Regions from separate parts of the Pseudogulbenkiania sp. AW2-16 genome, predicted to be linked through region 1. Evidence: predicted binding sites of a transcription regulator. Region 1 holds the regulator's gene; each other region holds the start of a gene.
The links. The regulator FNR, encoded in region 1, switches genes on or off when oxygen is low (the NO sensors DNR and NnrR bind a similar motif). The targets are predictions, from matches to a motif close to TTGATNNNNATCAA.
Positions count from the first base shown of each region.

Region 2: the regulator FNR is predicted to act here: its motif matches at 5,601-5,614, upstream of ABKF58_RS07845 (ribonucleoside triphosphate reductase).
Region 3: the regulator FNR is predicted to act here: its motif matches at 5,377-5,390, upstream of cobA (uroporphyrinogen-III C-methyltransferase).

Region 1 covers NZ_CP157668.1:419,474-429,046, reverse strand. The annotation lists gene ABKF58_RS02070 (RNA methyltransferase) at 1-152, shown strand, start outside; gene ABKF58_RS02065 (DUF1853 family protein) at 130-1,080, shown strand; gene fnr (fumarate/nitrate reduction transcriptional regulator Fnr) at 1,292-2,047, opposite strand; gene hemN (oxygen-independent coproporphyrinogen III oxidase) at 2,181-3,590, shown strand; gene ABKF58_RS02050 (patatin-like phospholipase family protein) at 3,678-4,661, opposite strand; gene ABKF58_RS02045 (RrF2 family transcriptional regulator) at 5,048-5,509, opposite strand; gene hmpA (NO-inducible flavohemoprotein) at 5,567-6,784, opposite strand; gene ABKF58_RS02035 (hypothetical protein) at 6,949-7,161, shown strand; gene queF (NADPH-dependent 7-cyano-7-deazaguanine reductase QueF) at 7,199-8,038, opposite strand; gene murJ (murein biosynthesis integral membrane protein MurJ) at 8,094-9,573, opposite strand, start outside.
Region 2 covers NZ_CP157668.1:1,617,768-1,627,340, reverse strand. The annotation lists gene ABKF58_RS07870 (GGDEF/EAL domain-containing response regulator) at 1-1,665, shown strand, start outside; gene ABKF58_RS07865 (NAD(P)/FAD-dependent oxidoreductase) at 1,790-3,076, opposite strand; gene ABKF58_RS07860 (LysR family transcriptional regulator) at 3,240-4,196, opposite strand; gene ABKF58_RS07855 (hypothetical protein) at 4,390-4,710, shown strand; gene ABKF58_RS07850 (DUF411 domain-containing protein) at 4,786-5,217, shown strand; gene ABKF58_RS07845 (ribonucleoside triphosphate reductase) at 5,695-7,428, shown strand; gene nrdD (anaerobic ribonucleoside-triphosphate reductase) at 7,484-7,660, shown strand; gene ABKF58_RS07835 (anaerobic ribonucleoside-triphosphate reductase activating protein) at 7,641-8,333, shown strand; gene ABKF58_RS07830 (NAD(P)H-dependent flavin oxidoreductase) at 8,507-9,573, shown strand, end outside.
Region 3 covers NZ_CP157668.1:3,917,277-3,926,849, forward strand. The annotation lists gene ABKF58_RS18845 (nitric oxide reductase activation protein NorD) at 1-1,047, opposite strand, end outside; gene ABKF58_RS18850 (hypothetical protein) at 1,050-1,445, opposite strand; gene ABKF58_RS18855 (CbbQ/NirQ/NorQ/GpvN family protein) at 1,447-2,253, opposite strand; gene ABKF58_RS18860 (cytochrome C oxidase subunit IV family protein) at 2,263-2,523, opposite strand; gene ABKF58_RS18865 (cytochrome c oxidase subunit 3 family protein) at 2,681-3,271, opposite strand; gene ABKF58_RS18870 (cbb3-type cytochrome c oxidase subunit I) at 3,385-4,830, opposite strand; gene ABKF58_RS18875 (c-type cytochrome) at 4,876-5,301, opposite strand; gene cobA (uroporphyrinogen-III C-methyltransferase) at 5,552-6,292, shown strand; glycine riboswitch at 6,556-6,644, shown strand; gene glyA (serine hydroxymethyltransferase) at 6,899-8,155, shown strand; gene ABKF58_RS18890 (L-serine ammonia-lyase) at 8,386-9,573, shown strand, end outside.

The sequences.
Region 1 (9,573 bases):
ACGAGCGTCGCAACGGCGAGCGCCTGATGCGCCGCCTGCGTACCCTGTTCAACCGCGCCAACCTGCTGCGCGAGGAAATCGACATCCTGCGTGGCTTCCTGAAGCAGGTGCAGCGCGTGGCCCAGCGCGATGACGGCCAGCGCCAGCAGTAGCACTTTCTACCTGCCCTACGCGTACCCGGCGGTGCGCGACCTGGCCTTTCTCCTGACGGCGCCGGCGCCGTGGCTGACCGGCGCCGACATTCTGCCCGAGCGCCTGCTGGGCGACGCCGGACCGGCACTGTTGGCCGAACTCGACCGCGCCCCGGCGGCGCTGGTGGCCTGGCTCGCCGCCCGTCCCACCACCCGCCTTGGTCGCTACGCCGAAAATCTGCTGGCGTTCTGGTTCGAGCTCGCGCCGCACATCGAGTGCGTGGCGGCCAATCTGCAGGTGCAGAATGGCGAGCTGCGCACCGTTGGCGAATTCGACTTCCTGCTGCGCATCGACGGCGAGCCGTGGCACCTCGAAACCGCCAGCAAGTTCTACCTGATGCTGGGCGAAGGGCGCCATACCCTGGTCGGCCCCAGCCTGCGCGATGCCTGGGCGCTGAAGGCGGCCAAGCTGCAGGATCAGCTCGCGCTGTCGCGCCACGCGGCGGCGCAACCCTTGTTGCCGCCCGGCTTCGTCGGCTGCCGCACCGCGGCCGGGCTGGCGGGCTGGCTGTTCTATCCCCATGCCGTGCTGCTCGAGCCGCCGCTGGCCCCCGACCTCCTCACCGGCTGGGCGCGCCCGCTGCTGGCGCCGTGGCCGCGGCGCTCGCTGGCGTCGCGCTGGGTGTGGCTGCCGCGCTTGCGCTGGCTGGCGCCGGCGCGGGTGGACGAGGCCGAGACGCTGGACGAGGACGCGCTGCGCCGCCACCTGGCGGCGGCAGAGGCGCCACAGCTGGTGGCCGAGGTCTTGCCGTTGGGGGGCGGGGACTGGGAGGAAGTGGCGCGCGGTTTTGTCTGCCCGCCGAACTGGCCGCCGCCAGCGCGACTGGCCGAGTTGCTCGACACGGTGCAGGAACTGACCAATGGCAAGGCGGGAAGCGGGGGGCGCTGAACGCCATTCATGCCGCGGTGGCCGGTGGGCCGCCCGCTGACGCTAGGACCGCGGGGGCGCGGAAGGGCTCAGAACCTGTTTACGATCTGCTGCGCTTCGGCGATACGGCGTTAAAAACGACTTTGGAATGCTCATTTACTACTTGTAAACTCCGCATCCTCAGCTGTTTTTGCCTTGTCTCGCTCTAGCTCGCGAGATCGTAAACAGGTTCTCAGTGGTTCGGCGTCGGGTGGGCGTTGGCGCAGCCGGCGACCAACTGCTTGAGCTGCTCGGGCTGCTCCAGCTGGATGTGCTTGTGGTCCACCGCGATCCAGCCCTGCTGCTGGAACTTGGACAGGGTGCGGCTCACCGTCTCCAGCTTGAGCCCCAGGAAGCTGCCGATCTCCTCGCGGCTCATGCGCAGGATGAAGTCGTTGGCGGCGAAACCGCGTACCGTCAGGCGCTGCGACAGGTTGATGAGGAAGGCGGCCAGCCGTTCCTCCGCCTTCATATTGCCCAGCAGCATCATCACGTTGTGATCGCGCACGATCTCGCGGCTCATCAGCCGGTAGAAGTGGTGTTGCAGCGAGGGAATCTCCAGCGCCAGGTTCTGCATGCGGCTGAACGGCAGCTCGCACACTTCGCTGTCTTCCAGCGCGACGGCGTTGCAGCCGTGCACGTTGGCCGAAATCCCGTCCAGTCCCATCAGTTCGCCCGACATGTGAAAGCCGGTGACCTGCTCGCGCCCGTCCTGGCTGGAGATGCAGGTCTTGAAGAAACCGGTACGTACCGCGTACAGTGACTTGAAGCCCTCGCCGTTGCGAAACAGCGCTTCGCCACGTTTCAGGCGCCGGCTCTGGCGGATCACCGCATCCAGTCGCGTCATTTCCTCACGGTTCAGACCCAGGGGCAGACACAATTCGCGCAGCGTGCAGTTGGAGCAGGAGACCTTGAGGGCTTGCAGGGGAACAACAGTCGAGTCAGTCATGCGGCATGTCCGCTTCTGTTAAGTAAGCCTTGATGTTGGTCAAAGCGTTGGGCCTTGATGTCGGTCAAAGCGTTTCTGGGAGGTTTGCCGCAAATTTACCAGTCCACCACTGGTTTTTCCATCGCGAGACATCATGAACACCACCCACCCACCGTTTTCGCCCACACGTTGCGAGTTCGACCGCGCCCTGATCGCCCGTCTCGACGGCGCCGGCCCGCGTTATACCTCGTACCCGACCGCAGACCGCTTCACCGACGACTTCAGCGCCAAGGACTACCGTCACTGGCTGCAGCAGCGCAAGATCGGCGCCAACAGCCGTCCGATCTCGCTCTACGTGCATCTGCCGTTCTGCAACACCGTGTGCTATTACTGCGGCTGCAACAAGATCATCACCAAGGATAAGAGCCGCGCCGACCGCTACCTCAATTACCTGGAGAAGGAAGTCGGCCTGGTGGCCGACGTGCTGGGGCAGCGCGAAAAAGTCATCCAGCTGCACTTCGGCGGCGGCACCCCGACCTTCCTGTCGGATGAACAGCTGGAACGGCTGATGGGGATACTCCGGACCCGCTTCGAATTCTTGGCGGAGGGAGAATATTCCATTGAGATAGATCCGCGCAAGGTGACGCGCGACACCGTGCTGCATCTGGCGCGCCTGGGCTTCAACCGGATGAGTGTCGGGGTGCAGGATTTCGAGCCGCGCGTGCAGCAGGCGGTCAACCGCATCCAGAGCGAAGAAGAGACGCGCGTGGTGATCGACGCCGCGCGCGAGGCCGGCTTCCGCTCGGTCAGCGTCGATCTGATCTACGGCCTGCCGCTGCAGACCCAGGAGTCGGTGGCGGCCACGGTCGACAAGGTCATCGCCATGGGGCCGGACCGCATCGCGCTCTACAACTACGCCCATCTGCCGACGGTGTTCATGCCGCAGCGGCGCATCAACGAGGCCGACCTGCCGCTGCCGCCGGTCAAGCTCGACATCCTGCAGCACTCGGTGGAACAGCTGGCCGCCGCCGGCTACGTGTTCATCGGCATGGACCACTTCGCCAAGCCGGAGGACGACCTCACCGTGGCGCTGCGCCAGGGCCGGCTGCAGCGCAATTTCCAGGGCTACTCCACGCACGCCGACTGCGACATGATCGGCTTCGGCGTGTCCTCCATCGGCAAGGTCGGCCCCTGTTACAGCCAGAACGAGAAGGATCTCGAGAGCTACTACGCCGCACTCGACGAAAACCGCCTGCCGGTGCTGCGCGGCATGGTGCTGGACGGCGACGACATCCTGCGCCGCTCCATCATCCAGGCGCTGATGTGCCGCTTCGCGCTGTCGGTGGAAGCCATCGAGCAGGTGCACGGCATCAACTTCGCCGAGTACTTTGCCGCCGAGATGCCGGCCATCCGCGAGTTCCAGCAGCAGGGCCTGCTCACTTTCGACGGCGACTTCCTGATGGTTGAGCCCAAAGGCCGCTTCCTGATCCGCAACATCGCCATGGCTTTCGACCGCCACCTGCGCGAGCGCCAGACCAAGGCGCGCTACTCGCGCACCATCTGATCCTTTCCCTTCCCGCCACGGCCGCCTTGCGGTCGTGGCGCGCTCTTGCCGCGGCTCTTCGTTGCGCCGCGACGACGTCGCCCCGTGTCAGCCGATGCGCCGCCACAGCCGCATCGTGCTTTTTCTCCCGACTTCCGCACCGTGCTCTTGCAGCCAGGCCTGCGCCCGCTCGCGCCCGGCGGCAAACAACTGCTGCACCAGGCCGTGATGCGGCGTGAGCTTGCTCAGGCTGTCGAGCGCGCCGGTGGTAGCGTCCGCATCGATATGGTGCAGGCGCAGCTGGCGCAGGTGTCGCTCCAGGCGGCCCAGGCCGAACAGACTTCTGCCGGCTTCGCGCTTGGCGATGGCCAGCCCTTGCAACTCGGTATGCAGCGACGAGCCGAAGCTGATGTCGTTGAGGCGGCGCTCGACCGCGCCGGCACGCCCAGGCGTCTCCTCCCACTGTTGCGGCACCAGCGTCACCAGCACGATATCGCGGGCGCGCCCCTGGTAGGCCAGCGGAAACAGCGGCGGGTTGGCGGTGAGGCCGCCGTCCCAGTAGGCTTCGCCGTCGATGTGTACGGTGTGGTGCAGCTGCGGCAGGCAGGCGGAAGCCAGCAGGTGCTCCACGCTCAGCTCGTGGGCATGGAACAGCTTGAGGCGTCCGCTGTTGACGTGGGTCGCGGCGATGAACAGCTGGATCGGGGTGGTGCGCAGCCGGGCGAAGTCGATGCTGCTGGCGATCAGCTCGCGCAGCGGGTTGTAGTCGAACGGGTTGAGCTGGTCCGAGGTCAGGAAGTGCGACAGCTGCAGCAGCCCTTGCAGCGCCACGGGCGGGGCGTGCGCCGCCGGCCAGGGGTAGAGCGCCGACAGCCGTTGCCAGAACTGTCCCAGCGCCTCGCGCGCGCCGTCGTAACCACCCTCCATCCAGCCGTAGGCCAGCAGCGCCGCGTTCATGGCGCCGGCACTGGCGCCGCTCAGCGCGGCGGGGTGATAGCGGCGTGTTTCCAGCAGCCTGTCCAGTACGCCCCAGGTAAAGGCGCCGTGCGCGCCGCCGCCTTGCAAGGCCAAGGCGATCTCAGTGGTCTTCATGGGTGTTCCCTTTCTCGAAGAAGCCAGCCTGCTACAGGCTAGAGCCGTTCTGTTGCGGGGATGTGTTGCCGGGGAATCTGCAACGCTGGGTGAGAGGTGGCGGGGCCACTCAGGCGGGACTGGGTGGTCATAGCATGGCGCCGACCCGGTTTAGGCAAGCAAACTTCCGGCCATGTTCCGCAGAGGGGGCGATGTGTGGGGGATGCCGGCAGGGCAAAGTACGGCGGCAGACGTGGCCAGTCCGTCCCGGGCGATCGCCGCGGCCCGGTGGCGGGGAGCGCACAGGGCCGGAGCGGCCGATGCAGGGCGGGGAGAGCGGTGTCCGGTGCGGTGTCGCGCGGAGCGGCGCCGTGCCGGCGTCGAACCGGGTAGGGCGGCGGAGGGTGTTAGGAGACGGTGCCCGGCTCCAGCGGACGGGGCCGGCGGTGCAGGCGGACGATGGCCTCGCCGGTCGGCGCGGCGACGGCGGAGGCCAGCGTGAAGCGGTTGAGCGCCTCGAAGAAGGCGGTGAGGCCGACGTCCAGCGCCGACTTGAGCTGGCAGCCGCTGCGCAGCGCGCAGGGCGGCTCGGCGCAGTCGATCAGGTCACTCATGCCTTCCAGGGTGCGGATGACGTCGCCCAGCCGGTAGTGATCGGCCGGGCGCGCCAGCGCCAGCCCGCCGCCCTTGCCTCGGGTGGTGACCAGCCAGCCCTGCTGTGCCATGAAGTGCACCACCTTGACCAGGTGGTTGCGCGACACGGCGAAGCGCTCGGCGATTTCCGGGATGGTGACCGGGGTGTCGCGTTCGCGGTGGGTCAGGTACATCAATACCCTGAGGCCGAGGTCGGTGAAGCGGGTCAACTGCATGATTCGTTCTGTCTCGAGTGATGCGGGCAGGATACCCCTCCCACCCGCGCGGCACAATCAGCCGGCTATGGTATGCGAGCCGAACACTTCGTAGTGGATGCGCCCGCCGTCCACCCCGGCCGCCAGCAGCCAGTCGCGCTGCGCCAGCATGAACGCCAAGGGGCCGCACAGGTAGTAGTCGGCATCCGGCAGCAGCACCTGCTCGCGCACGGCGCCCAGGTCGACGCGGCCTTGCTGGTCATAGTCTTCGCCCAGGCGGTCTTCGGCACCCACTTCTTCGTAGAACACCACCTTGCTGACATTGTCGCATTCCGCCGCCAGCTGGTTGACGTGGCGCTTCATGGCGTGCACCGCACCGTTGCGACAGCCGTGGACGAAGGCGACGCGGCGCGGGCTTCGCGTCAGCACCAGATGGTTGAGCATGGCGAGCATCGGCGTCACGCCAACCCCGCCGCTGATCAGCACGACCGGGGTGCTGCGTTCTTCGTGCAGGAAGAAGTCGCCACCCGGCGGGGCCAGTTCGAGCTGGTCGCCTTCGTGCACGGTGTCGTGCAGCAGGTTGGAGATGCGTCCGGCCGGGGTGCTACCGTTGCCGGGTTCGCGCTTGACCGAGATGCGCAGGTAATCCTGGCCCGGTGCGTCCGACAGGCTGTACTGGCGCGGCTGCAGCAACCCCAGTTCCGGCACGAAACGCTTCAGCGTGATGTACTGGCCGGGACGGAAGCCGGGCACCGCGCCCTTGTCGGACGGGGAGAGGTAGAACGAGGTGATCTCGCTGCTTTCCGCCACCTTGCGGGTGACGGTGAAGCTGCGCACGCCGGACCAGCCGCCGCGGCTCAGCGCGCCGTCGGTGTAGAGCTGTTGTTCCGCCCCGATCAGCAGGTCGGCAAGCTGGCCGTAGGCCAGGCGCCAGGCTTCCAGCAACTCGTCGCTGGCGGCCTCGCCCAGCACCTCGCTGATCGAGGACAGCAGGTGATGGCCGACGATCGGGTAGTGCTCGGCACGGATGCCCAGGCCGACGTGCTTGTGGGCGATGCGCATTACCACCGGCGCCAGGACCGAAGGATCGTCGATGTGTTCGGCGTAGCCCAGTACCGCCAGCGCCAGCGCCTGCTGCTGCTGGCCGGCCTCCTGTTTGGCCTGGTTGAACACGTGCTTGAGTTCCGGGTTGTGGCTGAACATGCGGCGGTAGAAATGGCTGGTCAGGGCGACGCCGTGTTCGCGCAGAACCGGTACGGTGGCTTTGACGAGTTCGCGGTGCTGGCTGCTGAGCATGTGAAGTCCTTATAAGTTGTCAAAAAAATACATCTTATCGGCGATGCCTATATCAGAATGTTCTGATGCTGGACGCGCCGCCACTAAAGATGTATCAATAGTACATGTTTAAAAAGGGTGCTGTCACCTGGCACGTGCAGCGCCGTCGGCAAAAGGTGCGAATCATGCAACAAGGAATGGAACGTATTGCCCTGGTCACCATGCTGGTGTCGTTGTCGGTGTTCAGCGTCGGAGTCTACACCGCCTATTTCCGCGAAGCGGAGGTGGCGATGCCGCTGCTGATCGCCGCGCACCTGTCGCTGACGGTGGCGGCCGGCCTGTTCAAGGTGGGGGCGGTGGTGCTGATGGCCTGCCGCAAGGCGCGGCGGACGGCGTGACGAGGTTGGCCGAAGGGCTTCGGCCAACCTTGGGGATTTACTGGCGCGCGGTGCGCACGTTGGCCGGCGCCGGCTCTCCGCCATTGCTGCGGAAGGGATTGATGTCGAGGCCGCCGCGCCGGGTATAGCGCGCGTACACGGTGAGTTGCTGCGGCTGGCAGGCGCGCAGCACGTCGGTGAAGATGCGCTCCACGCACTGCTCGTGGAACTCGTTGTGCTGGCGGAAGCCGATCAGGTAGCGCAACAGGCTCTCGCGTTCGATGCGCGGTCCGATGTAATGGATCTGCACGCTGCCCCAGTCTGGCTGGCCGGTCACCAGGCAGTTCGACTTCAGCAGGTTGGAGCACAGCGTCTCGCTGACGATGTGCGACAGATCGGCCGAAAGCCGTGCTGGATCGGGGTGATAGTCGCTGACCTCGATGTCGAGGTCGTCGATGTACTCGCCGGCCAGCTCGTCGATCCGTTCTCGTGCAAAATCCTGCGGACTCGTCAGGCTGACGGCGACCGGGCCACCGGCCGCGCGCGACAAGTCCAGCGCGAGTTGGGCCTGCAATTGCGCCATGCTGTCGAGCCGGGTCTGGTTGTAGCTGTTCAGGTAGAGCTTGAACGACTTCGACTCGATCAGGTTCGGGGTGTCGGCCGGGATGCGGAAGGTGGCGATCGCCACCTGCGGCTTGCCGCGGGCGTTGAGCCACGACAGCTCGTAGCCGGTCCAGATGTCGACGCCGGCAAACGGCAGCGCCGAGCCGTCCACGCCGATCTCGTCGCGCTTTTGCTGGCGCGGAATCGGGAACAGCAGCTCCGGTGCGTACTGGTCCTGGTACTGCACGGTCTTGCCGAGCGGCGACTGTTCGGGGGTCTTGGTGTTGCTCGCCATCGTCTCGTTACTTTCCTTATTCCGGACAGGGCCAAGGCCGGCCCGGTCCCGTTGCTCAGTGTTCGCGGCGCATGAAGTCGCTGGGTCGGAAACCCTGCGCAAACAGCAGGCCGAAATACATCGCCACCCCGGCCATGATGATGGCCGACAGCCAGCCCACACGCTGCCACGAGTGGCCGTGCCAGTTGATCGGCAGCCACAGCGCCGCCACCAGCAGCGCCGCCATGCCACCCACCGCCACGCCCAGGCGCAGAAGGAAGGAGCGCCAGCCTGGCTGCGGTTCATACACCCCCTGCTTGATCAGCAGGTAGAGCAGCAGCCCGGCGTTGAGGCAGGCGCCCAGCCCGATCGACAGCGCCAGCCCCGCGTGTTTGAGCGGAAACACAAAGGCCAGGTTCATCAGCTGGGTCAGCAACAGGGTGACGATGGCGATCTTCACCGGCGTCTTGATGTTCTGGCGCGCGTAGAAGCCCGGCGCCAGTACCTTCACCAGGATCAGTCCCAACAGGCCGATGGCGTAGGCGATCAGGGCGCGTTGCGTCATCAGCGCGTCGTGCGCCGAGAACTTGCCGTACATGAACAGCGTCGCAATCAGGGGCTGGGACAGCACCGCCAGGCCGACCGTGGCCGGCACCGCCAAGAGCAGCGACAGGCGCATGCCCCAGTCCAGCAGCTTGGAGTAGTCGTCGGCGGAATTGTTGGCGGCGTGCTTGGACAGCGACGGCAGCAGGATGGTGCCGAGCGCCACGCCCAGCACCCCGGTGGGGAATTCCATCAGACGGTCGGCGTAGTACATCCACGACACGCTGCCGGAGGCCAGAAACGAGGCGAAAATGGTGTTGATCACCAGCGAGATCTGGGCGATCGACACGCCGAAAATCGCCGGCCCCATCTGGCGGATGATGCGCCACACCGCGGCGTCCTTCAGCGCCAGGCGCGGCCACGGCAGCATGCCCACCTGCCTCAGGTAGGGCAGCTGGTAGGCCAGCTGCAGGATGCCGCCGATGAACACCGCCCACGCCAGCACCAGCACCGGCGGGTGGAAGTAGGGCGCCAGCAGCAGGGCGCACAGGATGAACGAAATGTTCAGGAAGGTCGGCGTGAACGCCGGCACCGAGAAGCGGTTCCAGGTGTTGAGCACGCTGCCCGCCAGCGACGACAGCGAAATGAACAGGATATAAGGGAAGGTGATGCGCAACAGCTCGACGGTCAGGTCGAACTTGCCGGTGTCGTTGGCGAAGCCGGGCGCCGAGATCCAGATGATCCACGGTGCGGCCAGCATGCCGAGCGCCGTCACCACCAGCAGCACCAGCGCCAGCATGCCGGACACCGCGGCGAGAAAGTGCCGCGTCTCGTCCTCGCCGCGCTGCTGCTTGTATTCCGCCAGCACCGGCACGAAAGCCTGGGAGAACGCCCCCTCGGCAAACACCCGGCGCAGCAGGTTGGGGAGCTTGAACGCCACGAAGAAGGCGTCGGTGGCAAGCCCGGCGCCGAAGACGCGGGCGATGATGGCGTCGCGGACGAAACCCAGTACG
Region 2 (9,573 bases), 1.2 Mb from region 1:
CGCGACTACTACCAATCGCTGCTGAGCTCCGCCGGCGAGGGCGTCATCGGCGTCAGCCCCGATGGCATCGTCCGCTTCGCCAACCCCGCCACCCAGAACCTGCTCGGCATGTCGGCCGAACACCTGGTCGGCTACCCGATACAGCAGCTGTTCCACGAGAGCGACCGGGCAACCGACTGGGACAGCAGCCCGTTCGCCATCGCCTGCCGCGACAATGTCGAAGTGCTGCACGAGGAGACCATGCTGTACCCGCCGGGCCGGCCGCCGCTGCCGGTATCGCTGCGCTGCTCGCCGATGGGCGGGCAGCAACAGGGGCTGGTGGTGATCTTCCGCGATATCCGCCAGCAGCTGGAAACCGAGAGCCAGTTGCGCCAGCAAGCCCTGACCGACTATCTGACCGGGCTGCTCAACCGCAACGGCTTCACCATCATGCTGGAAAAAGTGCTGAGCCACGCCGAGCGCTCGCACCAGGGGCTGGGACTGCTGTTTCTCGACCTCGACCGTTTCAAGGAAATCAACGACCGTCTCGGCCACAAGGTCGGCGACATCGTGCTGCAGCAGGTGGCCGAGCGGCTGCGCGGTTGCCTGCGCCGCGAGGACCACATCGCTCGGCTCGGCGGCGACGAGTTCATCATCATCCTGGAACAGCTGGAAAGCCCCGACCGCGCCGCCTACAGCGCCCAGCGCATCATTGCGGCACTGGAGCCACCGTTGCAGATCGACGACGATACCCTCACGGTCCGGGCCAGCATCGGGATTGCCACCTACCCTGACTGCGGCCGCACCGTCACCAGCCTGATCGAGGCCGCCGACGTGGCGATGTACCGCGCCAAGGAGGATGGGCACCACCTCTACCACTTCTTCACCACGGAAATGAACCAGCGCGTCCAGGAACGGCTGCGCCGCGAGCAGCAGCTGCGGCAGGCCCTCGTCGAGCAGCAGCTGTTCCTGCTCTACCAGCCGCAACAGGACCTGCACAACGGGAGGCTGGTCGGGATCGAGGCGCTGCTGCGCTGGCAGCCGCCGGGACAGCCGGTGCAGGCGGCGGGCTCCTTCCTGCCACTGCTGGAAGAAAGCGGCCTGATCATGGCGTTTGGCGAGCGCAGTATCGAACTGGCCTGTCGCCAGCGGGCGGCCTGGCTGGTGGAGGGCTGGCTCGACAGCGCCTGCCCGCTCTCGATCAACCTGTCGGCCCGCCAGCTGGCCGACGACAAGCTGCCCGGCAAACTGGACTACATGCTGAAACACTACGGCATTCCGCCAGCGCTGATCGAGCTGGAGTTCCACGAAGCGGCGCTCGACCAGCACAACACCAAGGTCATCGAAAACCTGCACTGCCTGGGCATGATGGGACTACGGCTGGCGCTGGACGACTTCGGCAGCGAACTGGGCGAACTCGCCATCCTGCGCCGCTTCCCGATCAGCACGCTGAAGATCGGACAGGCGCTGGTCAAGACCCTGGCCGACTCGCCGCGCGATCAGGCCATCATCACGGCCACCGCGCAGCTCACGCGGGCGCTGGGCATCCGGCTCCTGGCCGCCGGCGTCGAGACACCGGCCCAGCGCGAGCTGCTGCAGAAGCTGGGCATCCCGGCGGCGCAGGGCCACTCCATCGCCAAGCCGATGACACCAGGGGAGTTGGCGGCACGTTTCGACCGGCGCTGACGACCTACCCCAGGGCTTCGGAAGGACCTGTCCGCGCCTCAGGGGTTCGGCGGCCTGCCATGCCACGCGCCACACGGCTCGCACAGGCCCGGCCGCGTGCCGGGCAGGCCACGGCAGCGCGGCGTCACATCCCGAGCCGGTCGCGCAGGCTGTAATACCACGCCCCCATCGTCAGCATCGGCACGCGGAACAGCCGCCCGCCCGGGAAGGGGTAATGCGGCAGACGGGCGAAGGCGTCGAAGCGTTCGCTCTGGCCGCGAATCGCCTCCGACAGCAGGCGGCCGGCGAGATGGGTGTAGGTCACGCCGTGACCGCTGCAGCCCTGCGAGTAGTAGATGTTGTTGCCGAGGCGGCCGGCCTGCGGCAGGCGCGACAGCGTCAGCGAGAAGTTGCCGGTCCAGCCGAACTCGATCTTGACGTCTCCCAGCTGCGGGAAAGTCTTGAGCATCTTGGGGCGGATCAGGCGCACGATCTCGCCCGGGTCGCGTGCGCCGTACACCGTGCCGCCGCCGTACAGCAGGCGCTTGTCGGCGGTCAGGCGGAAGTAATCCAGCAGGAAATTGCAGTCCTCGACACAGTGGTCGCCCGGCAGCAGCGCATCCGCCAGCTCGGCCGGCAGCGGCGCGGTGGTGATCACCTGGGTGCCGCACGGCAGCGTCTTTTCGGCCAACTCGGGCAGCAGGTTGCCGAGATAGGCGTTGCCCGCCACGATCACGAAACGCGCGCTCACCTGGCCTTCGGCGGTACGCACCACGGCCGGCTCCGCACGCTCCACGCTCAGCACCGCCGACTGCTCGAAAATCTGCCCGCCCAGCGACTCCAGCGCCGCCGCCTCGCCCAAGGCCAGGTTGAGCGGGTGGAGGTGGCCGCCCCAGTTGTCGAGCAGCGCGCCGACGTACTGCGCGGTGCCGACGATATCCTTCATGCCGGCCTGATCGATGAGCCGCAGTCCGGTGTGGCCGAAGCGCTCCCACAAACGCTGCTTGGCCTCCAGTTCATCGAGCTGCTTGCCGGTCAGGGCGGCGAACACGTTGCCCTGCTTCAGGTCGCACCGGATGCCGTACTTGGCCACCCGCTCGCGGATGATGTTGCCACCCTCGAACGCCATGCTCCCCAGCGCGGCGGCGGCGGCCTTGCCGTGGCGGCGCTCGATCACGTCCAGGTCGCGGCTGTAGCTGTTGACGATCTGCCCGCCATTGCGTCCGGAGGCGCCCCAGCCGACCCGCGCCGCCTCCAGTACCATGACCCGGTAGCCGTGCTCGGCCAGGTGCAACGCCGCCGACAGGCCGGTGTAGCCGGCCCCGATCACACACACGTCGCAGTGATGCGCGCCACGCAGTACGGGACGATCCGGCGCCGGGTTGCGTGAGGCGGCGTAGTAGGAGTGGGGGTGTTCGAGAGGACGGTCCATGGTGCACCTGTTGCAATCGTTTTCCGGACGGGCCGAGGAAGGAGCACCCGCCTGTCATCACGATACACGCGTCGAAAATACTCGACAATGCGGGCTTGGCCGTTGGCCACGGGCAGAAAAAAGCCCGGCCAGGCCGGGCGTGCGATCGGGCTGGCGCGTCGGCTCAGTGCTGCGCCGCCTCGCGCTTGGCGGTCAGGTCCAGGCCGGGGAGATCGGCGACGATGTCGGGATGTTCGGCCAGTTTCTCCGCCACATAGTCGACGAAGACCCGGGTGCGCGGAGCGATGTGCTCGCGGTGCGGGAAGCAGATGTAGATCGAACGTTCCAGCGAGATGAAGTCGGTCAGCACCGCCTCCAGTTCGCCGCTGCGCAGGTAGGGCATTGCCTCGTGACCCGGCACCTGCGCCACGCCGAAGCCCAGGCGCGCCATTTCGCACACCGCCTCGATGTCGTTCAGGGTATAGATGCCGTTGACCTCGAGCGGGATACGCTCGCCGTCGCGCTCGAACTCCCACTTGCACAGTCGGCCGGAGGTCGGGAACTGGTAGTTGATGCAGTTGTGGTTGGCCAGGTCGTCGGGTTTCTGCGGACGGCCGTTCTTGCTCCAGTATTCGGGCGCCGCCACGGTGTAGAGCGGCAGTTGCGCCAGGTGGCGCGCCGAGAGGCGCGAGTCCGGCATCATGCCGACGCGCACGCCGACGTCGTAGCCGTCCTCGATCAGGTCGCTGAAATGGTCGTCGAGGCCGAAGAACACGCGGATCTTGGGGTGACGCTGGCAAAACTCGCCCATCAGCGGCAGGATGAAGTGCCGGCCGAAGGAGTTGGGCAGGCTGATGCGCAGGTGCCCGGCCGGCTCGTCGCGGCTCGCCTTGAGCTGGTTGATGGCCGCGTCCAGATTGTTCACCGGGCCGCGACATTGCGCGTAGAAGCGCCGGCCGTCCTCGGTCAGCGTCAGCTGGCGCGTGGTGCGGTTGAACAGGCGGACTTCCAGTTCCTGTTCGAGCCGGGCGATACTCTGGCTGATGGCGGCGGGAGAGACGCCGAGCTTGCGCGCCGCGTCGGAGAAACTGCCGTTTTCGGCGGTGGTCATAAAGACCATCAGTGCCTTCAAGGTATCCATGCGCTACGGATTCCATGGTAGGGCCGGCCCCTGCGGGCCCCGGGCGGGATCGTCCGGCGTCGAGCTGAGGGGCTGACGAAAATTGATTGGGTATTTCTTTAAAAAGGTTACACCATTCTTTGAAAACAATGAAGATTGAAATGATTTGTGCCAGCTCAAGCCCGGCACACCTCACCTGCGCTACGATTACTGCATGAACTTCCTCCGCCCCTTGCTGCTGCTGGTGCTGACCGTGTGGCTGGCCTTGCCGCTCTCCACCCTGGCGCAAAGCGCACCGCCAAAGGCGTGCCATGGCAGCACCGCCGCACCCTGCATGGCGGCGGCTGACGCCGGCTGCCGCCACCGGGCGCTGCCATCCGATGCGCCAGCGTGCTGTCATTTTTACGCAACAGCTGCCCATGCCGATGTCGGAGAAGTACGGCGGGTCTCGCCCGGGGCGGTGCAGGTGGGACACGAACGCGGCGGGGAGGCGCAGTTCATCCCGCCGGTGGCCACCCGCCCCCCGGTCGCCTGAGCAGGCAAGCGAATCCCGCACGCGGCGGCCCGCCACCGAGCCGCCAGGTTCTCCCTCTCAGGACAGCTATCGACCATGAATACTCCGCAACGACTCGCCGTGATCGGCGCACTGATCTTCTCCGGCCACGCTCTGGCCGCCCAGGGCACGCTGTACAAGGACCCCAACTGCGGCTGCTGCACGGCCTGGGCCGAGCACCTGCAAGGCAAGGGCATCACGCTGCAGGTGGAACCGAGCCGCGAACTCGCCAGCGTGCGTTCGCGCTTCGGCGTCCCCTCCGACATGGGCGCCTGCCATACCGCGCGCATCGGCGGCTACACCTTCGAAGGCCACGTGCCGGCCGACCTGGTGCAGAAGGTGCTGCACGACAAGCCGAAGAACCTCGTCGGCCTCGCCGTGCCCGGCATGCCGCCGGGCAGCCCGGGCATGGAGGGCATGGGCAAGGTGGCGTACAAGGTGTACGCCTTCGACAAGACGGGGAAACGCTTCGTCTACGCCGAGCGCTGAAGCCCCGTTTCATTAGGCGGCTACGCCTTAAGAGTGCCGGCAGTACTGCGTGCGAATCTCCCTCAGAGATTCGCTCAGCGATACGGAATCCTCATGGACTACATGTCCATTCCGCGTCCTGTGCGCTGGCGGCACTCAACCGGCTTTGGCTCGCTCGCCTACTAATGAATGGGTCTACTCCACATTTCCTGGCTGTCGGATGGGTGAAGGTATTCTCCTTCGCAACGCTGCGCGACCTTGTGCAGTCAATGCCGGACCCCATCGATTCGCCTCGGCGGCGATGGCTTGCGCTCCGCCCCACCCGCCCTACCGGTCACACCCCAAAAGGCACAGCATGCTGTGCCTTTTTCATTTCATCGACACAACATGATGCGGTTTACCGCTTGATCCACGTCAAGGGATTCCCGCATCGCGCACCCGAGCGTCATTCCACCATTTATAGTGCACCTCAACGAAACAAACACCATATGTTGAGCCATGACTGAAGCAGCCCGCCTTTCTGACCACCCTGTCGCCCCGGTCGACGCCGTCGCCGCCATCGACGAATACCTGAGCCGCGCCGACTGGCGCGTGCAAGCCAACGCCAACCAGGGCTATAGCTTGGGTGGGCTGATTCTCAACGTGGCCGGCAAGGTGACCGCCAACTACTGGCTCGCCAAGGTATTCAGCGCCGAGGCCGCCCGCGCGCACCGCGAGGGCGACTTCCACATCCACGATCTGGACATGCTGTCGGGCTATTGCGCCGGCTGGTCGCTGCGCACCTTGCTGCAAATGGGCTTCAACGGCGTGCAGGGCAAGGTGGAATCGCAGCCGCCGCGCCACCTGTCCTCAGCCTGCGGCCAGATCGTCAATTTCCTCGGCACGCTGCAGAACGAGTGGGCCGGCGCGCAGGCGTTCAGTTCCTTCGACACCTACCTGGCACCGTTCGTGAAAAAGGACGGGCTCTCCTACGAGCAGGTCAAGCAGTGCATCCAGGAGCTGATCTACAACCTCAACGTTCCGAGCCGCTGGGGCACGCAGACGCCGTTCACCAACCTCACCTTCGACTGGCTGTGCCCGGAAGACCTGCGCGAGCAGATCCCGCTGATCGGTGGCGAAGAGATGCCGTTCACCTACGGCGACTGCGCGCGCGAGATGGCGCTGATCAACCGCGCCTACATCGAGGTGATGCTGGAAGGCGACGCCAAGGGGCGGGTGTTCACCTTCCCGATCCCGACCTACAACATCACCAAGGATTTCGACTGGTACGGCGAGAACACCGATCTGTTGTTCGCGATGACCGCCAAGTATGGCCTGCCCTACTTCCAGAACTTCGTGAACTCCGACCTCGAACCGCACATGGTGCGCAGCATGTGCTGCCGCCTGCAGCTCGACCTGCGCGAACTGTTGAAGCGCGGCAACGGCCTGTTCGGCAGCGCCGAGCAGACCGGCTCGGTGGGCGTGGTGACGCTCAACTGCGCGCGCCTGGGCTACCGCTTCAAGGGCGACCTGCCCGGCCTGCTAGCGGAAACCGACCGCCTGATGGCGCTGGCGCGCGACACGCTGGAGGAGAAGCGCCGCGTGGTGCAGGGCCTGATCGACGAGGGCCTCTACCCCTACACCAAGCGCTTCCTGGGTTCGCTGCGCAACCACTTCAGCACGGTGGGGGTGAACGGCATCAACGAGATGATCCGCAACTTCACCGCCGACCGTGACGACATCACCAGCGCCTGGGGACACGATTTCGCCTGCCGCTACCTCGACCACATCCGCGAGCAGATGCTGGCGTTCCAGGAACAGACCGGCCATCTCTACAACCTGGAGGCGACGCCGGCGGAAGGCACCACCTACCGCTTCGCCAAGGAAGACAAGAAGCGCTTCGCCGATATCCTGCAGGCCGGCACGGCCGAGCAGCCCTACTACACCAACTCCAGCCAGTTGCCGGTGGGCTTCACCGACGACCTGTTCGAAGCGCTGACGCGCCAGGAGGCGCTGCAGCGCAAGTACACCGGCGGCACCGTGCTGCACCTCTACATGAGCGAGGCGGTGTCGAGCCCGGAGGCCTGCCGCCAACTGGTGAAACGGGCGCTGGCGGGGTTCCGCCTGCCCTACATCACCATCACGCCAACCTTCTCGATCTGCCCGAAGCACGGCTACCTGTCGGGCCACCACGAGTTCTGCCCGCGCTGCGACGCGGAGCTGCTGGCGGAGAAGCGGCGCAGGCAGGGTTAAAGCACCATGCCCCCGGCTTCGGCCAACCTTTTGACTCTTTTAGAAAGGCAACACCATGAGCAATCTGTCCGAACAACGCCATCTCGACACCGTACTGGACAACAGCGAACGCACCCGTTGCGAGGTGTGGACCCGCGTGATGGGCTACCACCGTCCGGTGGCGGCGTTCAACATCGGCAAACAGGGCGAGTTCAACGAACGCCTGCACTTCGATGAGCGTGAAGCCGGCTGAGGCGGCACGCATCGGCGGACTGGAGCCGTTCTCGTCCTGCGACTGGCCGGGCAAGCTCACGGCGGTGGTGTTCCTCGCCGGCTGCCCCTGGCGCTGCGGCTACTGCCACAACCCGCAGCTGTGGCGCCGCCGCGACGGCAAGGCCGACTGGCCGGCGCTGCGCGAGTGGCTGGCGAGCCGCCGCGGCCTGCTCGACGGCGTGGTGTTCTCGGGCGGCGAACCGCTGGCCGAGGCGGCGCTGCCGGCCCTGCTGGCCGAGGTGCGCGCACTCGGCTTCGCCACCGGGCTGCACAGTGGCGGGGCGTACCCGGCCGAGTTGGCCGAAGCGCTGCCGCTGCTCGACTGGGTCGGCTTCGACGTGAAAACGGAGTGGGCCGGCTACGATGCGCTCACCGGCGTGCCCGGCAGTGGCCGCGCCGCGCGCCGCAGCCTCGAGCTGCTGCTGGCCAGCGGCGTCGCCTACGAGTGCCGCACCTCGATCCACCCGCACTGGCACGACGTGGCGGCGCTGGCGCGGCTGGCCGAGGAACTGGCGACGCACGGCGTGCGCCATTACCGCTGGCAGGCGATCCGCCCGCCCGCCCCGCTGCCGACGCCGTGGCCCGCCGGCTGGCCCGGCAATCACCATGACATCGCGCTGCGCTTTGCCGATTTCACCTTCCGCCAGCATTGAAACCGGGGAGAACACGGCGGGGCCGGGTCTTCCTTGACTCCGATCAAAGCCCTGCCACCCCGCCTCCCTACAATGTGAGCCTTTCCCCGCAGCCAGAACCCACCCACCATGACCCACCCGTTTTCCCCCTCGTGATCCGCGGCCGTAGCCTCCTGCCCATCGTGCAGGGCGGCATGGGTGTCGGCGTCTCGGCCAAGAGCCTGGCCGGCGCCGTGGCCCGTGCCGGCGGCGTCGGCACCATCGCCAGCGTCGACCTGCGCCACCTGCACCCCGACCTGATGGCACAGAGCGAACGCGCCGGCGGCGCCGACGAACTCAACCGCCTCAACCTGATCGCGCTCGACCGCGAGGTGAAGGGCGCCCTGGCCAACGCCGACGGCCAGGGCCTGGTCGCCGTCAACGTGATGAAGGCGGTCGACGCCCACGCCGACTACGTGCGCCAGGCTTGCGAGTCGGGTGCGCACGCGGTGGTGATGGGCGCCGGCCTGCCGCTCGATCTGCCGGAGATGACCGCCGCGCATCCGGACGTGGCGCTGATCCCGATCCTGTCCGAGGCACGCGGCATCGGCATCGTGCTCAAGCGCTGGATGAAGAAGAACCGCCTGCCCGACGCCATCGTCATCGAACATCCCAAACATGCCGGCGGCCACCTCGGCGCGGCGCGTCTCGACGACATCGCCGACGCCAAGTTCGACTTCAAGCGGGTGCTGGACGAGACCTTCGCGCTGTTCCAGTCGCTGGGACTTGAGCGCGAGCAGATTCCGCTCATCGTCGCCGGCGGCGTCAACAGCCACGAGAAGGTACAGACCTACCTCAACGACTACGGCGCCGCAGCGGTGCAGATCGGCACCGCCTTCGCCGTGACCGAGGAAGGCGACGCCCACCCGCAGTTCAAGCAGACCCTGGCCGGCGCCCGCGCCGAGGACATCGTCGAATTCGTCAGCGTGGCCGGGCTGCCGGCGCGCGGGGTGCTGACGCCGTGGCTGAAGAGCTACCTCAAGCGCCTCGACAAGTTGCAGGCCAACGCCAAGGCCGACCCGCGCCGCTGCACCCAGGCGCTCAACTGCCTGTCGGTGTGCGGCCTGCGCGACGGGCTCGCCAAGGTCGGGCAGTTCTGCATCGACCTCAAGCTCGCCGCCGCCTTCCGCGGCGAGGTGAGCAAGGGGCTGTTCTTCCGCGGCGCCGAGCCGCTGCCGTTCGGCGACGCCATCAAGAGCGTGCAGGAGACCATCCATTACTT
Region 3 (9,573 bases), 700 kb from region 1:
GCTGGCGTCGCGCGGGTGCATCGGCAGCAGGCGGCAGTGGTCGTCGATCAGCCGTTGCCGTTTCCAGTCCCATTCCGGCAACAGCAGGCCGGGGCCGAGCGGGGTGTCGTCGTACTCGGCGGAGGGCAGGTCGAGGTCGAACTTGAGGCGGCTGCCGCGCGTCTTGCTGTCGGCGGCGATGCTGAGCTTGTTCATGTCCTCGGCGGCGGCGGCGTTGTCCTCGTCTTCATCCTCGTCGTTGTGGCGGTTGACCTTGACGTACTCGTCCCAGGTGAACAGGCTTTCGGCGCGGAACACCATCAGCATGCCGTCCTTCTTGTCCTCCGGCACGATGCGCTGGGCGCGGTAGCGGCGGCGCTTCTGCGCGCTCTCGCGCGCCTTGTGCTCGCTGTCGTCGTCGGCCGGGGACTCCCCCGCGGCGCCGCCATTTTCGGCGCCGGTGGGCGGCGCCGGGTGCAGCCACAGCGGCACCGGCTGCGGCGGACGCTTGACCTCGGGCAACGCCACCTCGCGTTCGGGGTGCTGCAGCGCCCGGCGGATGGCCTGCTCCACCGCGGCCTCGGGCGCCGACAGCCGCGCCGGGTCGGGGCGCAAGGCGAGCAAGGCGCCCACCAGCTGGTGGTAGCTGGCGGCGAGCCCGGGCATGCGTGCCGTGCAACGCTGCGTCGCCAAGCGGTTGCGCGTCAGCCAGTCGCCGCGCGGCGCCGGCTCGGCGGCCAGCGCCATGAGCCAGAAGTACAGCGCGCGGTTGAGCATGGCGGACGGGAACAGATCGAGTTTCTCCGGCAGATACAGCGCCCGGCGGTCGCTCCAGGCCAGTTCCACCTTCTCGCCGATGCCGGCCACGCGCTCGAGCAGCGAGCGGCGCGCGCCGTGCTCGGTGCCGACGGTGGAGCGCAGCACCAGCGCCGGGTCGCCGCCCATGGCACGGAAAAACGGCGGCGCCAACCGGGTCACGCCGGCCAGCGTCACTGCCGCCTGCGGGTGGCCGCGGTAGGCGGCGCGGGTGATCAGCCGGTCCCACCAGCCTCCGACAATATCTTCCATCGTCAATGCTCCTGACGGTGCCGCCACAAACCGGGCAGCGGGTAGCAGAAAGGCTGGTCGGCCAGCACCCGGGCCAGCGCCGCGATCCCCATCAGCGCCAGCACGGCGTGCAACGCGAGGAAGGAGAGGATCAGCGGCAGCCAGCCGGCGGCGCGGGACGGGTCCAGCAGCAGGCCGCTCAGCGCCAGCGGGACCAGCAGCATGCCGGCGCGCCAGGAGGCCCCCCAGGACTGGTGCAGGGCTTCGGCCAACCTGGGCGTGGCCTGGCCGCGCCAGCGCCGGCGGCACCAGCACAGCAACAGGAAGGCGATGCCGGGGGCCAAGAGCAGGTTGGCGAGATACAGCGCGTGGGCCAGCACCACCTTGTGCTGTTCGTCCTGCCGTTCGTCGTCGCCCATGTCAGGCGGCGAACTGGGTGTCGATGACGGCCAGGAGCGCCGCCAGGGTGTCGGCGTCGTCGGTCAGCGGCTCGGCCAACGCGGTGCGGCAGGCGGTGAGCGGTGCCATGCCGGCGGCCATCAGCTTAGCGGCGTAGACCAGGAGGCGGGTGCTGACCGATTCGTCCAGGTCGTAGCCGGTAAGGCGGCGCAGCTGGCCCGCCAGCGTCACCAGTTGCTTGGCGCGCCCGGCGTCGATGCCGCTCTCGCGCACCACCACGGCGTGCTCCACCTCGGGCTGCGGGAAGTCGAAGGACATCGCCACGAAGCGCTGCCGCGTCGACGGCTTGAGGGTCTTCAGCACGTGCTGGTAGCCGGGGTTGTACGACACCACCAGCATGAAGTCGGGCGAGGCCTCTAGCACCTCGCCGGTGCGCTCGATCGGCAGGATGCGGCGGTCGTCGGTGAGCGGGTGCAGCACCACGGTGGTGTCCTTGCGCGCCTCGACCACTTCGTCGAGATAGCAGATGCCGCCCTCGCGCACGGCGCGGGTGAGCGGGCCATCGCTCCAGTAGGTGGCGCCATCGCCGATCAGGTGGCGGCCGACCAGATCGGCGGCGGTCAGGTCGTCGTGGCAGGACACGGTGATCAGCGGCAGGCCGAGGCGCGCCGCCATGTGGGCGACGAAGCGGGTCTTGCCGCAGCCGGTGGGGCCCTTGATCAGCACCGGCAGCTGCTGACGCCAGGCGGCCTCGAACAGCTCGCATTCGGAGCCGACCGGCTGGTAGAAAGGAACATCAAGCTGGGCCGAAACGGTGGGTGCGTTCATGGCGTTCTCTCACAGGAAACTAAAAATCAACACGGCGCTCACCAGCGCCAGCCAGCCGTGCACGGTCAGCCGCAGCCAGGCTGGGGCGTGGCGCAGGGCCATGTAGTGCTCGACGATGGCCAGGCCCTTGAGCCAGGCCACCGACAACGCCGCCAGCGCAAGGTGGCCGGGGGTGAGGTGAGCGTCAGCAAGAAAAGCCGCCAGCAGGGTCAGCGCGGTCAACCACAGCCACACCCGCCAGACGGTAGGGAAATCTCTCAAAGCGTTCATAGTCATCAACTTACGCGTCGGGCCCCGGCCTCACCTTGACCAAGGGCAAGCAATAAAAATCACTCAGAACCGGTTCAGGATGTGTCGCGGGTGGCCCTCGGCTGGGCTACGCCATGGCGTCCCGATCAGGGACGTGCAACACGATCGTGGACAGGCTCTAACGTGCCACGTACACCAGCGCGAACAGCACCACCCACACCAGGTCCACCATGTGCCAGTAGGCGGCGGCGGTCTCCACACCGGCGAGCTGGCCCGGCCGGTAGCGCCCGTCGCGGGCGTACACTGCCACGGCACCGACGATCACCATGCCGAGGATGACGTGCAGGAAGTGGAAGAAGGTGAGCGACAGGTAGAACATCCAGAAGGTGTCGCTCGACAGCGTGATGCCGGCGGCGAACTTTCCGGCGAACTCGCCGCACTTGAGCACCACGAAGCCCATTCCCAGCGCCACGGTCAGCCACAGCAGACGGCGGGCGGTGCGCTGGCGATCGAGCACGAAGGCCCGCACCGCCGCCGACACGCTGGCGCTGCCGGCAATCAGCAGCAGGGTATTGACGGTGGGCACGCCCAGCGCCAGCTGGCGCTGGCCGGCGACGAAGGTGGCAGGGTCGTGCGCCCGGGCATAGCCGTAGGCGAGAAAGAACACCCCGAACACCAGCAGCTCGGCGAGGATGAAGAACCACATCGCCAGATCGCCCGGCACCTCGCGCGGGTTGGCCGAAGCCGACAGGGTTACGCTCTGGTTCATATTTGCCTCCCAGGATCCGGCCCGGCCCCGCATCGCACACGCAGCGGGCCAAACCGGCTTCCGATAAAAAAAGGCGACCCGAATCCCCCCGGGCCGCCTTTAGCTACACACACTCAGTGGGCGGCTTCGTCGGTCTTGCCCTTGACGAAGAAGCTGATGATGTAGAGCGCGAGACCGATGAAGAACACCACACCGCTGGCTTCACGCAGCCAGTAGTAGGTCGCGGCATGGTCCTGAGCGGCCATGAACGGCATCGGCGTGGTACCCATGCGCTGCAGCGACACCTGCACGTAGCCGGCGGCGGTCAGGAACAGCGTGATGGCCACCATGGCGAGGGTCATCAGCCAGAACGACACCATCTCCAGTTTCTGGGCGCCGCGGCTGTTGGCCTCGCGACCACGCAGCTTGGGCATGGTGTAGGAGATCATCGTGATCACCACCATGGCGTAGGCACCGTAGAAGGCCATGTGACCGTGCGCGGCGGTGAGCTGGGTGCCGTGCGTCAGGTAGTTCACCGGAGCCAGCGTATGCAGGAAGCCCCACACCCCGGCGCCGAGGAAGGCCATCACACCGGTCCCCAGGGCCCACAGCACGGCGGCCTTGTTCGGGTGTTCGCGACGGCGACGGTTGACCATGTTGAAGGCGAACAGCGTCATCATGAAGAACGGAATCGGTTCGATCGCCGAGAAGATCGAGCCCCACCACTGCCAGTACCCCGGGGTACCGATCCAGTAGTAGTGGTGACCGGTGCCGATGATGCCGGAGATCAGCGTCATGGCGATGATCACGTACAGCCACTTCTCCACCACCTCGCGGTCGACGCCGGTCACCTTGATCAGCACGAAGGCCAGCATGGCGCCCATGATCAGTTCCCACACGCCTTCCACCCACAGGTGCACCACGTACCACCAGAAGTACTTGTCCAGCACCAGGTTGGTCGGGTTGTAGAACGAGAACAGGAAGAAGATCGCCAAGCCCCACAGCCCCAGCATCATCACCAGGCTGACGCTGGTCTTGCGGCCGGACAGCACGGTCATCGACAGGTTGTAGAGGAAGGACAGCGCCACCAGCACGATCCCCACCTTGGTGATGGTGGGCTGCTCCAGGAACTCGCGTCCCATGGTCGGCAGGATTTCGTTGTGGGTCAGCTGGGCCAGCGTGGCGTACGGTACCGACAGGTAGCCGACGATGGTCAGGGCGCCCGCCACCAGGAACACCCAGAAGGTGATGATGGCGAGTTTAGGACTGTGCAGCTCCCGTTCCGACTCCTCCGGAATCATGTAGTAACCGGCGCCCATGAAGCCGAACAGCAGCCACACGATCAACAGGTTGGTGTGCACCATGCGCGCCACGTTGAACGGAATTTCCGGGAACAGGAAATCACCGATCACGTACTGCAGGCCCATGATCAGGCCGAACACGATCTGGCCGAAGAACAGCCCGATGGCGGCAATGAAGTAAGGCTTGGCTACCGCCTGCGAGCGGTATTTCAGCCGGGTGGCGGCGTGTTCCTCCACACCCCGAGGGGTGTCGAGAACCGCCGTGGTCGAGGTACTCATGCGAATCTCCCTAAATCTGACAAGAATTCATCCCGCTCGGCAGCCTTAGCCTTCGATGTTGGGCGGCCAGTTGTTGGTATTGATCTCGGAGCTGTACTTGAGGAAGGCGACCAGGTCGTCCAGTTCGCCGTCGGTCAGATGGAACTGCGGCATCTGGCGACGACCCGGGGCGCCGGTCGGCTGACCCTTGATCCAGGCCTTGATGAACTCCGGTCCGCGGCGCTGGTAGACGTTGCCCAGTTCCGGCGCAAAGTAGGCGCCCTCACCCAACAGGGTGTGGCAGCCGATACAGTTGCGCGTCTCCCAGATGTTCTTGCCGCGTGCGACCTGCTCGGTCAGGTTGACGCGGTTGTCGCGCTTGGGCAGCGCCTGGGTGGTATCGAACGTCAATGCAAGAAACAACAGAAAGAAAAACACCGCCCCACCATAGAAAATATTGCGGGCGGTCGACTTGGTGAAGCTGGCGCTCATACGGCCTCCTATCACATATCACCGGAAACACCCGGTGCCTGGGGTAAACTGTATGGGCGATACATGTTTACGACATTGATGCGAATCAACGATTTCCCGGCCGCGCCATTCCTACACTTGCGCCATTGTCATCGCCTTGCTGCAGGAGTCCGCATGAACCACCCCGCCTCTCCCCCCTCTCGACAGCGGCCACCAGCGCCGCTCAGACCGCCTCCGCCAACGACGACTTCCCCCCGGCACGGTCTGCCTGATCGGCGCCGGACCGGGCGATCCGGAACTCATCACGGTCAAGGGACTGGCCCGGTTGCAACGAGCCGAGGTGGTGCTGTACGACCACCTGGTCGACCCCGCCGTGCTGGCACTGGCGTCGCCCTCGGCCTGGCGCATTGACGTCGGCAAGGAAGCCAGCCGCCACACCTTGCCGCAGGGCGAGATCAACGCCCTGCTGATCCGCCAGGCACGCCAGGGCCGGCGCGTGGCGCGCCTCAAGGGCGGCGACCCGTTCCTGTTCGGCCGCGGCGGCGAAGAGGTCCAGGCGCTGGCCGAGGCCGGCATTCCGTGCGAAGTGATCCCCGGCATCACCGCCGCCTGCGGTGCCGCGGCGCGCGGGCTGATCCCGCTCACCCACCGCGACCACGCCCAAGGCGTGAGCTTCGTCACCGGCCACCGCCGCGACGGCGAAGACGAACTCGAGTGGACGCGCCACACCGGCGCCGAGGAAACCCTGGTGATCTACATGGGCCTGGCCGAAGCGGCGCGCATCTGTGCCGAGCTGATGCGCCACGGCCGCCCCGGCACCACCCCCGCCGCCGTGATCGAGCGCGCCACCACGCCGCAGCAGCGCATCGTCAGCGCCGACCTGGCCACCCTGCCGGCACGCATCGCGGCGGCCGGCGTGCGTCCGCCAGCCTTGCTGATCATCGGCGAGGTGGTGCGGCTCTACCCGACGCTGAGCGCCGCCTCAGCCACCGTGGCAGCCGCGCCGGCATGAGCCTGCCGGCACGCGCCGGAAGTGTTGCATCGACCCGACACCGGCCCCGAGCAGGGCCGGTGCGCATCGGCCCGGCGGTAGCGGCTCGGCAGCTCAACAGCCGACCAGTTTCGTCACCAAAGCGACTATTCTCCCCGCCGGCTCCCCGTGTCGGCGGGCACCGCCGACACCCTGCCCGCTGCGCCGCGTCCGTGCCGCCGCCGGCGCGTGACGAATCACGTTGACAGGCTGCGGCGGCATCTCTAGATTCGGCACCAGCCGCGTCAAACATTGCGGGAGAGACCACCTTGAGCGGTGGCGCCGAAGGGGTATCGCCCCAGAAACTCTCAGGCAAAAGAACCGCAATGTCGTTCGGCTCTCTGGAGAGTAGGCCCGTGAGGCCTCGCCGAAGGAAGCATGGCCGGGTGCCCGTCACCCCGCCGTAATCTCTCAGGCAAAAGGACAGAGGGGGCGTCATCTGACCTGTGTCGGATGGGGACCCGCGTCCGTGCCGTTGCACCCGCCCTTTACCCCTTCCCTCGCCCGTGCGGGCCACAGGTCGACACCAACGACCGGGCACGCGGCGGCCGCCATTGGCCGCCGGCCCTGCAACAACAAGGACAGCACATGTTTACCCAGGATATGCAGATTGCCGGCTTCGACGACGCCCTGTGGAACGCGCTGGAGGCCGAGCGCCAGCGCCAGGAAGATCACATCGAGCTGATCGCCTCCGAAAACTACACCAGCCCGCGCGTGATGCAGGCGCAGGGCTCGCAACTCACCAACAAGTACGCCGAAGGCTACCCCGGCAAGCGCTACTACGGCGGCTGCGAACACGTCGACGTGGTCGAGCAGCTCGCCATCGACCGCGCCAAGCAGCTGTTCGGCGCCGACTACGCCAACGTGCAGCCGCACTCCGGCTCGCAGGCCAACGCCGCCGTCTACATGGCGCTCTTGGAACCGCACGACACCGTGCTGGGCATGAGCCCGGCGCACGGCGGCCATCTCACCCACGGCGCCAAGGTCAACTTCTCCGGCAAGATCTACCACGCGGTGCAGTACGGCCTCAACCCGGACACCGGCGAGATCGACTACGACGAAGTGCAAAGGTTGGCCGAAGAACACAAGCCGAAGATGATCGTGGCCGGCTTCTCGGCTTACTCCCTGGTGCTCGACTTCGCCCGCTTCCGCCAGATCGCCGACAGCGTCGGCGCCTACCTGTTCGTCGACATGGCGCACGTCGCCGGCCTGGTCGCCGCCGGCCTGTACCCGAACCCGGTGCCGTTCGCCGACGTCGTCACCACCACCACCCACAAGACCCTCCGCGGCCCGCGCGGCGGCCTGATCCTGTGCAAGAGCAACCCGGAGCTGGAGAAGAAGTTCAGCTCGCTGGTGTTCCCCGGCATCCAGGGCGGCCCGCTGATGCACGTCATCGCCGCCAAGGCGGTGGCCTTCCTCGAGGCGCAGCAGCCCGAGTTCAAGGCCTACCAGCAACAGGTCATCGCCAACGCCCGCGCCATGGTCACGGTGTTCCAGAACCGCGGTTACAGCGTGGTGTCCAACAAGACGGACGACCACCTGTTCCTGCTGTCGCTGATCAGCCAGGGGCTGACCGGCAAGGCAGCCGACGCGGCACTGGGCGCGGCGCACATCACCGTCAACAAGAACGCCGTGCCGAACGACCCGCAAAGCCCGTTCGTCACCAGCGGCATCCGCATCGGCACCCCGGCCGTCACCACGCGCGGCTTCAAGGAAGCCGAAGTGGAGCGCGTGGCAGGCTGGATCTGCGACATTCTCGACGATATCGAGAACCCGGCGGTGATCGAGCGCGTCAAGCATCAGGTGGCCGAGCTGTGCGCAGCTTTCCCGGTGTACCGCGGCTAAGAACCCGCCTCACGATCGGTCGCGCACGCCGCAGGATGGGGGCAATTCAGAGGAACCCATCATCGATGGATTCCCCATCCTGCGATGAGGACAATGCCAACAGCCCTCTCGGAAACGTGGCAGGATCGTGACCCTTGATCGAGTTTTACCCCGGCCGGAAACGGCCGGGGGTTGTCTCCCGAATTCATCAGGCCCCCGCCTAGCGGGGTGCCGTAGCAAGAGAAGCAACCATGGCAATCAGCGTCTTTGACCTGTTCAAGATCGGTATCGGCCCGTCCAGTTCGCACACCGTGGGGCCAATGCGCGCCGCGCGTCAGTTCGTCGCCCGGCTGGAGAAGGACGGCCTGCTGGAACGAGTGGCCAGCGTGCGCAGCGAACTGTTCGGCTCGCTCGGCGCCACCGGCAAGGGCCACGGCTCGGACGTGGCGGTACTGCTCGGCCTGCAGGGCGAACTGCCGGACGAAGTCGACACCGACGCGGTGCCGGCCATGGTGGCAGCAATCCGCAGCAACAAACGGCTGTCGCTGCTCGGCCAGCACGAAGTGGTGTTCACCGAGCCGGAGCACCTGGTGCTGCACAAGCGCAAGTCGCTGCCCTTCCACCCCAACGGCATGACCTTCGAGGCCCGCGACGACGCCGGCAACGTGCTCGACAAGCGCGCCTACTACTCGGTAGGTGGTGGCTTCGTGGTGGACGAGGCGGCGGTGGAGGCCGGCTTCGTGCCGCCCGGCGCCACCGAGCTGCGCCATCCCTTCAACAACGCCGCCGAGCTGCTGGCGCTGTGCAAGGAACACGGCAAGCCGATCAGCCAGATCATGCTGGAGAACGAACTGGCCTGGCGCAGCGAGGAAGAAGTGCGCGCCGGTCTGCTCAACATCTGGCACGTGATGCAGGCGTGCGTGAAGCGCGGCTGCGCCCACGAAGGCATCCTGCCCGGCGGCATGAAGGTCAAGCGCCGCGCCGCCGATATGCACCGCAAGCTGCTGGCGGCGCCCGAGGCCAGCCTGCGCGACCCGCTCACGGTGATCGACTGGGTCAACCTCTACGCGCTGGCGGTAAACGAAGAGAACGCCGGCGGCGGCCGCGTGGTGACCGCGCCGACCAACGGCGCGGCCGGCATCGTGCCGGCGGTGCTGCACTACTATTCCCGCTTCGTGCCCGGCGCCAATGAAGACGGCGTGGTGCGCTTCCTCTTGACGGCCGGCGCCATCGGCATCCTGTTCAAGCTCAACGCCTCGATCTCGGGGGCGGAAGTCGGCTGCCAGGGCGAAGTCGGCTCGGCCTGTTCGATGGCGGCGGGCGGGTTGGCCGAAGTGATGGGTGGCACCCCGGAGCAGGTGGAAAACGCCGCCGAGATCGGCATGGAACACAACCTCGGCCTGACTTGCGACCCGGTGGGCGGCCTGGTGCAGGTGCCC